DNA from 2 places in the Candidatus Pantoea soli genome. Region 1 is predicted to be linked to the other one. Evidence: predicted binding sites of a transcription regulator. Region 1 holds the regulator's gene; the other holds the start of a gene.

Region 1 (3,577 bases):
GGCGACCAGCCTGCCCGCGCTGGCGGTGACCGGTGATTCTGACAAGCCGGTAAATATTGACTCCGTCAATCAGGCGCTGGATTTGCAGGGCAACGTTGCCACCTTTACCGGCAACGTCATCGTCACCCAGGGCACCATCAAAATTACGGCGGATAAAGTCGTGGTGACTCGCCCGGGCGGCGACAGCAATAAAACCATTGTGGATGCCTATGGCAATCCCGCCACCTTCTATCAGATGCAGGATAACGGCAAGCCGGTGAAAGGCCACGCTGCGAAGCTGCACTATGAACTGGCTAACGATTTTGTCGAGCTGACCGGTAACGCGTTTATTGAGCAGCAGGACAGCAATATCAAAGGCGACCGCATCACGTATCTGGTGAAAGAGCAGAAAATGCAGGCCTACAGCCAGGGTGAGAGCAAGCGCGTGACCACCGTACTGGTGCCATCGCAGCTGCAGGACAAGAACGGTTCGTCTGCGAGCCCCAAAAAGAGTAACTGAGAGCCATGGCCACATTAATCGCTGAAAACCTGGCGAAAGCCTATAAAGGCCGCCGCGTGGTGGAAGATGTCAGCCTGCAGGTGAAGTCCGGCGAAATTGTCGGCCTGCTGGGTCCGAACGGCGCCGGTAAAACCACGACCTTTTACATGGTGGTGGGCATCGTGCCGCGTGATGCCGGCCGGATTGTTATCGATGAAGAAGATATCAGCATCCTGCCGCTGCATGCCCGCGCGCGTCGCGGCATTGGCTATCTGCCGCAGGAAGCCTCTATTTTCCGCCGCCTGAGCGTGTTCGATAATCTGATGGCCGTGCTGCAGGTGCGCGACGATCTGACCGAAGAACAGCGTCAGGATCGCGCCAATGAGCTGATGGAAGAGTTTCACATTGAGCACCTGCGCAACAGCATGGGCCAGGCGCTCTCCGGCGGTGAACGCCGCCGCGTTGAAATTGCCCGTGCGCTGGCGGCGAACCCGAAATTCATCCTGCTGGATGAGCCGTTTGCCGGCGTTGATCCCATCTCCGTTATTGATATTAAGAAGATCATTGAGCATCTGCGTGACAGCGGCCTTGGGGTACTGATTACCGACCACAACGTGCGTGAAACGCTGGCGGTGTGTGAACGCGCCTATATCGTGAGCCAGGGCCGCCTGATTGCGCACGGTACGCCAGATGAAATTCTTGCAGATGAGCAGGTTAAGCGGGTTTATTTGGGCGAAGAGTTCAGACTCTGATAAGGTGTGGTTACACCCGACATTTGCTTAGGACATTCCAGCCGGATTATGAAGCAAGGTTTGCAACTCAGGCTCAGCCAACAGCTGGCGATGACTCCCCAGTTGCAGCAGGCAATCCGCTTGCTGCAACTCTCTACGCTTGAACTCCAGCAGGAATTACAGCTGGCGCTGGAAAGCAATCCGCTGCTTGAACAAACCGATCTGCATGAAGAAGTTGATGCCCGTGAATTCCAGGAGAGCGAAGCGTTAGATACGCGCGAGGCACTTGAACAAAAAGAGATGCCCGACGAACTGCCGCTGGATGCCACCTGGGATGAAATTTACACCGCCGGCACCCCTTCCGGCACCGGCACCGATTACCAGGATGATGAGCTGCCGGTCTATCAGGGCGAAACCACTCAGAGCCTGCAGGATTACCTGATGTGGCAGGTAGAACTCACGCCCTTTACCGACACCGACCGCGCCATTGCCACCTCCATTGTTGATGCCATAGACACAACCGGCTACCTGACCGTCAGTGTGCAGGACATTTGTGACAGTATTGGTGATGAAACCTTAACGCTGGAAGAAGTGGAAGCGGTGCTGAAGCGCGTGCAGCGTTTCGACCCGGTCGGCGTAGGCGCGCGCGACCTGCGTGACTGCCTGCTGGTGCAGCTGTCACAATATGCCGCGGATACCCCAATGCTGGCAGAAGCGCGCCTGATTGTCAGTGAGCACCTGGATTTGCTGGCGAACCACGATTTCCGTAGCCTGATGCGCGTGACGCGTCTGAAAGAAGATGTGCTGAAAGAGGCGATGCTGCTGATTCAGTCGCTGGATCCGCGTCCCGGGCAATCCGTTAACACCGGTGAGCCGGAGTATGTGATCCCCGATGTCCTGGTGCGCAAAGTGGGTGCCAGCTGGACAGTAGAGCTGAATGCAGACAGCCTGCCGCGTCTGAAAATCAATCAGCACTATGCGGCGATGGGCGGCTCGGCGCGCAATGACAGCGACAGCCAGTTTATCCGCAGCAATTTACAGGAAGCCAGATGGCTGATTAAGAGCCTGGAGAGCCGTAACGACACGCTGCTGAAAGTGACACGCTGTATTGTCGAACAGCAGCAGGCGTTTTTTGAACAGGGCGAGGAGTACATGCGGCCGATGGTGCTGGCCGATATCGCCCAGGCCGTCGATATGCATGAATCCACCATTTCCCGTGTTACTACGCAAAAATATCTGCACAGCCCGCGCGGTATTTTTGAACTGAAATATTTTTTCTCCAGTCACGTCAGCACCGAAGGCGGTGGCGAAGCCTCGTCTACGGCGATCCGTGCGCTGGTGAAAAAATTGATCTCTGCGGAAAATCCCGCAAAACCCTTGAGCGACAGCAAACTCACCTCCATGTTATCTGAACAGGGCATCATGGTGGCGCGACGTACGGTTGCTAAGTACCGCGAGTCTTTATCTATACCGCCATCAAACCAGCGTAAGCAATTGGTTTGACCGAACGAAGAAGGAAGACCTATGCAGCTAAACCTTACCGGACTTAATGTTGAAATTACCGAACCGCTGCGCGAATTTGTAAATAGCAAATTTGCCAAACTGGAACACTATTTTGATCGTATCAATCAGGTTTATATTGTTCTGAAAGTGGAGAAGGTGACGCAGATTGCCGAGGCAACATTGCACGTCAACGGCGGGGAGCTGCACGCCACAGGGGAAGCGGAAGACATGTACGCGGCCATCGACGGGCTGATCGACAAACTGGCCCGTCAGCTGACCAAACACAAAGACAAACTGAAAAAACACTAACCTTCACGCTTGCAGAGGGCTGACCCATTCGGTCCTCAGAGAGAAAATGGGGCGGGTTACCGCCCCGTTTTGTCATCTGCGCAAGCGCCAGCAGGCACGTTGCCCTGCCCGTCCGACGGTGCAGCGGCGCACGCCTGGGGCTATGTGAACACGCAAGTGAAACGATGATGAACAACGATCTGACACTGGAATTGAGCGCGGTCCTTTCGCTGGACTGTACCCGCAGCGGCGTACACTGCCAGAGTAAAAAACGTGCGCTGGAGATCATCAGCGAACTGGCCGCGAAGCAGCTCAATCTGCCGCACCAGACGCTTTTTGAAGCCATCCTGACCCGCGAACGCATGGGCAGTACCGGCATTGGCAACGGCATTGCCATTCCCCATGGCAAGCTGGAAGAGGACACGCTGCGCGCCGTTGGCGTGTTTATCAGCCTTGATCAGCCAATCGCCTTTGACGCCGTGGATAACCAGCCGGTGGATCTGCTGTTTGCGCTGCTGGTGCCGGCTGACCAGTGTAAAACCCATTTGCATACGTTGTCGCTGGTCGCCAAACGTCT
Region 2 (3,577 bases), 820 kb from region 1:
GGTTTATCACCGGCAGTCTCCTTTGAGTTCCCGGCCGAGCCGCTGGCAACAAAGGATAAGGGTTGCGCTCGTTGCGGGACTTAACCCAACATTTCACAACACGAGCTGACGACAGCCATGCAGCACCTGTCTCAGAGTTCCCGAAGGCACCAAAGCATCTCTGCTAAGTTCTCTGGATGTCAAGGCCAGGTAAGGTTCTTCGCGTTGCATCGAATTAAACCACATGCTCCACCGCTTGTGCGGGCCCCCGTCAATTCATTTGAGTTTTAACCTTGCGGCCGTACTCCCCAGGCGGTCGACTTAACGCGTTAGCTCCGGAAGCCACGCCTCAAGGGCACAACCTCCAAGTCGACATCGTTTACGGCGTGGACTACCAGGGTATCTAATCCTGTTTGCTCCCCACGCTTTCGCACCTGAGCGTCAGTCTTCGTCCAGGGGGCCGCCTTCGCCACCGGTATTCCTCCAGATCTCTACGCATTTCACCGCTACACCTGGAATTCTACCCCCCTCTACGAGACTCAAGCCTGCCAGTTTCAAATGCAGTTCCCAGGTTAAGCCCGGGGATTTCACATCTGACTTAACAGACCGCCTGCGTGCGCTTTACGCCCAGTAATTCCGATTAACGCTTGCACCCTCCGTATTACCGCGGCTGCTGGCACGGAGTTAGCCGGTGCTTCTTCTGCGGGTAACGTCAATCGGCAAGGTTATTAACCTTACCGCCTTCCTCCCCGCTGAAAGTACTTTACAACCCGAAGGCCTTCTTCATACACGCGGCATGGCTGCATCAGGCTTGCGCCCATTGTGCAATATTCCCCACTGCTGCCTCCCGTAGGAGTCTGGACCGTGTCTCAGTTCCAGTGTGGCTGGTCATCCTCTCAGACCAGCTAGGGATCGTCGCCTAGGTGAGCCGTTACCCCACCTACTAGCTAATCCCATCTGGGCACATCCGATGGTGTGAGGCCCGAAGGTCCCCCACTTTGGTCTTGCGACGTTATGCGGTATTAGCTACCGTTTCCAGTAGTTATCCCCCTCCATCGGGCAGTTTCCCAGACATTACTCACCCGTCCGCCACTCGTCACCCGAAGAGCAAGCTCCTCTGTGCTACCGTCCGACTTGCATGTGTTAGGCCTGCCGCCAGCGTTCAATCTGAGCCATGATCAAACTCTTCAATTTAAAGTTTGATTTGCTGCAACGAGTGCAGCGATGCTCTGTGAATTAAACTTCGTAATGAATTACGTGTTCACTCAGCAGAGTCTTGATATTTTTTCAAGCCCGGAGGCTTGTGATATCAATCCCGTGAGTGCCCACACAGATTGTCTGATAAATTGTTAAAGAGCGGTGCGACGCGGCGTACTGCCTGCTGTCGCGAGGTGGCGTATATTACGCTTTCCTCCTTCAGAGTCAACCTCTTTTTCAGAGGTTTTTCTCCGGCGGGGTGAATCGCTTCACGCCCTGCTGAGCCGCCTGCGTTGCCGCTTTGCCGTCTCAGTGGTGGCGCATTATAGGGATCCGGATTTTTTGCACAACCCCTTTTTTCGATCTTTTTTACTGAGTGGCGAGTTTTCACTCTTTTCGCTGCGATCGCGAGCGATCCGCTCAATAATCATCTTGTTTATCAGCAAAATTCGCCGCACGCTGGCCATACATACACAGAAGGAGAAGGATCATGTCTGTCGCTTTACGACCTTATAAGCAGCATTATCCCCGCACAGGCGATCGCGTTATGGTAGATGACAGCAGCGTGGTCGTCGGGAATGTGCTACTTGCTGATGACGTCAGCATCTGGCCACTGGTGGCGATTCGCGGTGATGTAAACCAGGTCGTTATCGGTAAAAGAAGTAATATTCAGGACGGCAGCGTATTACACGTTACACATAAATCGGCCAGCAACCCGGAAGGGCATCCGCTGATTATCGGCGAGGACGTCACGGTCGGACATAAAGCGATGCTGCACGGCTGCCATATTGGCAATCGTGTACTGGTGGGGATGGGATCGATCGTACTGGATGGCGCGATCATCGAAGATGATGTGATGATTGGTGCCGGTAGTCTGGTGCCACCCGGAAAACGTCTGGAGAGCGGCTTTCTCTATTTAGGCAGCCCGGTAAAGCAGGTGCGACCGCTCAGCGAGGCTGAGATTGCCGGCCTGCTCTATTCAGCCGGCAATTACGTTGGCTGGAAAGATGAGTATCTGCGTCAGGATAACCATACCCAACCCTGATCGCTGACCTCTTCTTCACGGATCAGCTGTTCTGCTTCGTCTTCCAGATCCCAGCGATGGGCTGTAAACAGCGCCATCGCTTCTCCCGCACCGTAGCGTGAACGCAGCCTTTCCAGAGTAATGGCACAGGTCAGTCCCATGCCATTCACCAGCACCGGAAAGATGACCGCCTGCTGAGCCGCATCCCAGCTTTCGCAATCGGGAAACTGAATAGCCTGATTCATGACTGCATGGCCTGCTGCAGATGGGCAATCACCGGCGTGATGTCAGGCATCACGTTATGCCATAACTGAAATGCGTGAGCCGCCTGCCCCACCAGCATTCCCGTTCCGTCGGCCAGTTGTAGCGCACCGTGCTGCTGACACCACTGCAGAAACGGCGTCAGTCCCTGCTGATAAAACATATCGTAGCAGCACACTTCTCCGCTTATCAGCGAATCGGGTAAGAGCGGCACTTTGCCTTCTACGCCGCTGGACGTCGCATTGATAACCAAATCAAAAGTTTGTCCCGCCAGCTGAGAAAACGTCAGCGCTTGTATCTCGCCGCAATGCTGAAAAACCTCGGCCAGCTGCTGTGCACGCTCAACCGTGCGGTTGACCACCACCAGCGAGCAATTCAATGAAAGCAGGGGCAGGATGACACCGCGTGCGGCACCGCCGGCACCCACCAGCAGGATACGATTGCCAGGATGGATCATCTGCAAACGCTGCAGATCGCTCAACAGGCCAATGCCATCGGTGTTATCACCAAACACTGTGCCGTCGGCGTTTTTCTTCAGGGTATTAACGGCTCCGGATAACGCAGCACGTTCACTCAGCGTATCCGCAAGCTCCCAGGCCTGCTGCTTAAACGGTAATGTTACGTTGCAGCCTTTTCCGCCGGCAGCAAAGAAGTCGGTTATGGCGCGGGGAAAAGCGTCAAGGGGCGCACAGACGCGCCCATAGGTATGCTCAATACCGGTTTGCCGGGCAAACATGGCATGAATCAGAGGCGATTTACTGTGGGCAATGGGGTTGCCAAAAACTGCATATTGTTCCATCAATTAACCCTGACGAATGAGTTCACCGCTAATCGCGTCACGTATTTCAGAGGGATTACGTCGTCCGCCTGTTTCCGCCTGCAAGACCGGAAATTGCGGGCCAAACTGCAGCGCTACCTCAGCAGCAGTGCGGCACGGCGGCTCGCCAGAGAGATTAGCGCTGGTTGAAACCAGCGGTTTGCCGAAGCCACGGCACAGCGCCTGAACATCCGGATGATCGCTGACGCGCACCGCCAGCGAATCAAACCGCCCTGTCAGCCAGCGCGGCGTCTGCGGTAACGCCGGCACCACATAAGTGACCGGACCGGGCCAGCTGG

What was found. The regulator sigma-54, encoded in region 1, starts transcription at its own class of promoters, with help from an activator protein. The targets are predictions, from matches to a motif close to GTTGGCACANNTTTCGCTNT.
Region 2: D8B20_RS15575 (gamma carbonic anhydrase family protein) is a predicted target of sigma-54. The motif match lies at 1,560-1,579, and genes of this name have one in related genera.

What each region holds. Positions count from the first base shown of each region.
Region 1 is NZ_CP032702.1:439,930-443,506, reverse strand. It holds gene lptA (lipopolysaccharide ABC transporter substrate-binding protein LptA) at 1-499, shown strand, start outside; gene lptB (LPS export ABC transporter ATP-binding protein) at 505-1,230, shown strand; gene rpoN (RNA polymerase factor sigma-54) at 1,279-2,712, shown strand; gene hpf (ribosome hibernation promoting factor) at 2,734-3,021, shown strand; gene ptsN (PTS IIA-like nitrogen regulatory protein PtsN) at 3,189-3,577, shown strand, end outside.
Region 2 is NZ_CP032702.1:3,376,881-3,380,457, forward strand. It holds rRNA gene D8B20_RS15570 (16S ribosomal RNA) at 1-1,173, opposite strand, end outside; gene D8B20_RS15575 (gamma carbonic anhydrase family protein) at 1,667-2,221, shown strand; gene D8B20_RS15580 (DUF1488 family protein) at 2,197-2,445, opposite strand; gene aroE (shikimate dehydrogenase) at 2,442-3,260, opposite strand; gene tsaC (L-threonylcarbamoyladenylate synthase type 1 TsaC) at 3,264-3,577, opposite strand, start outside.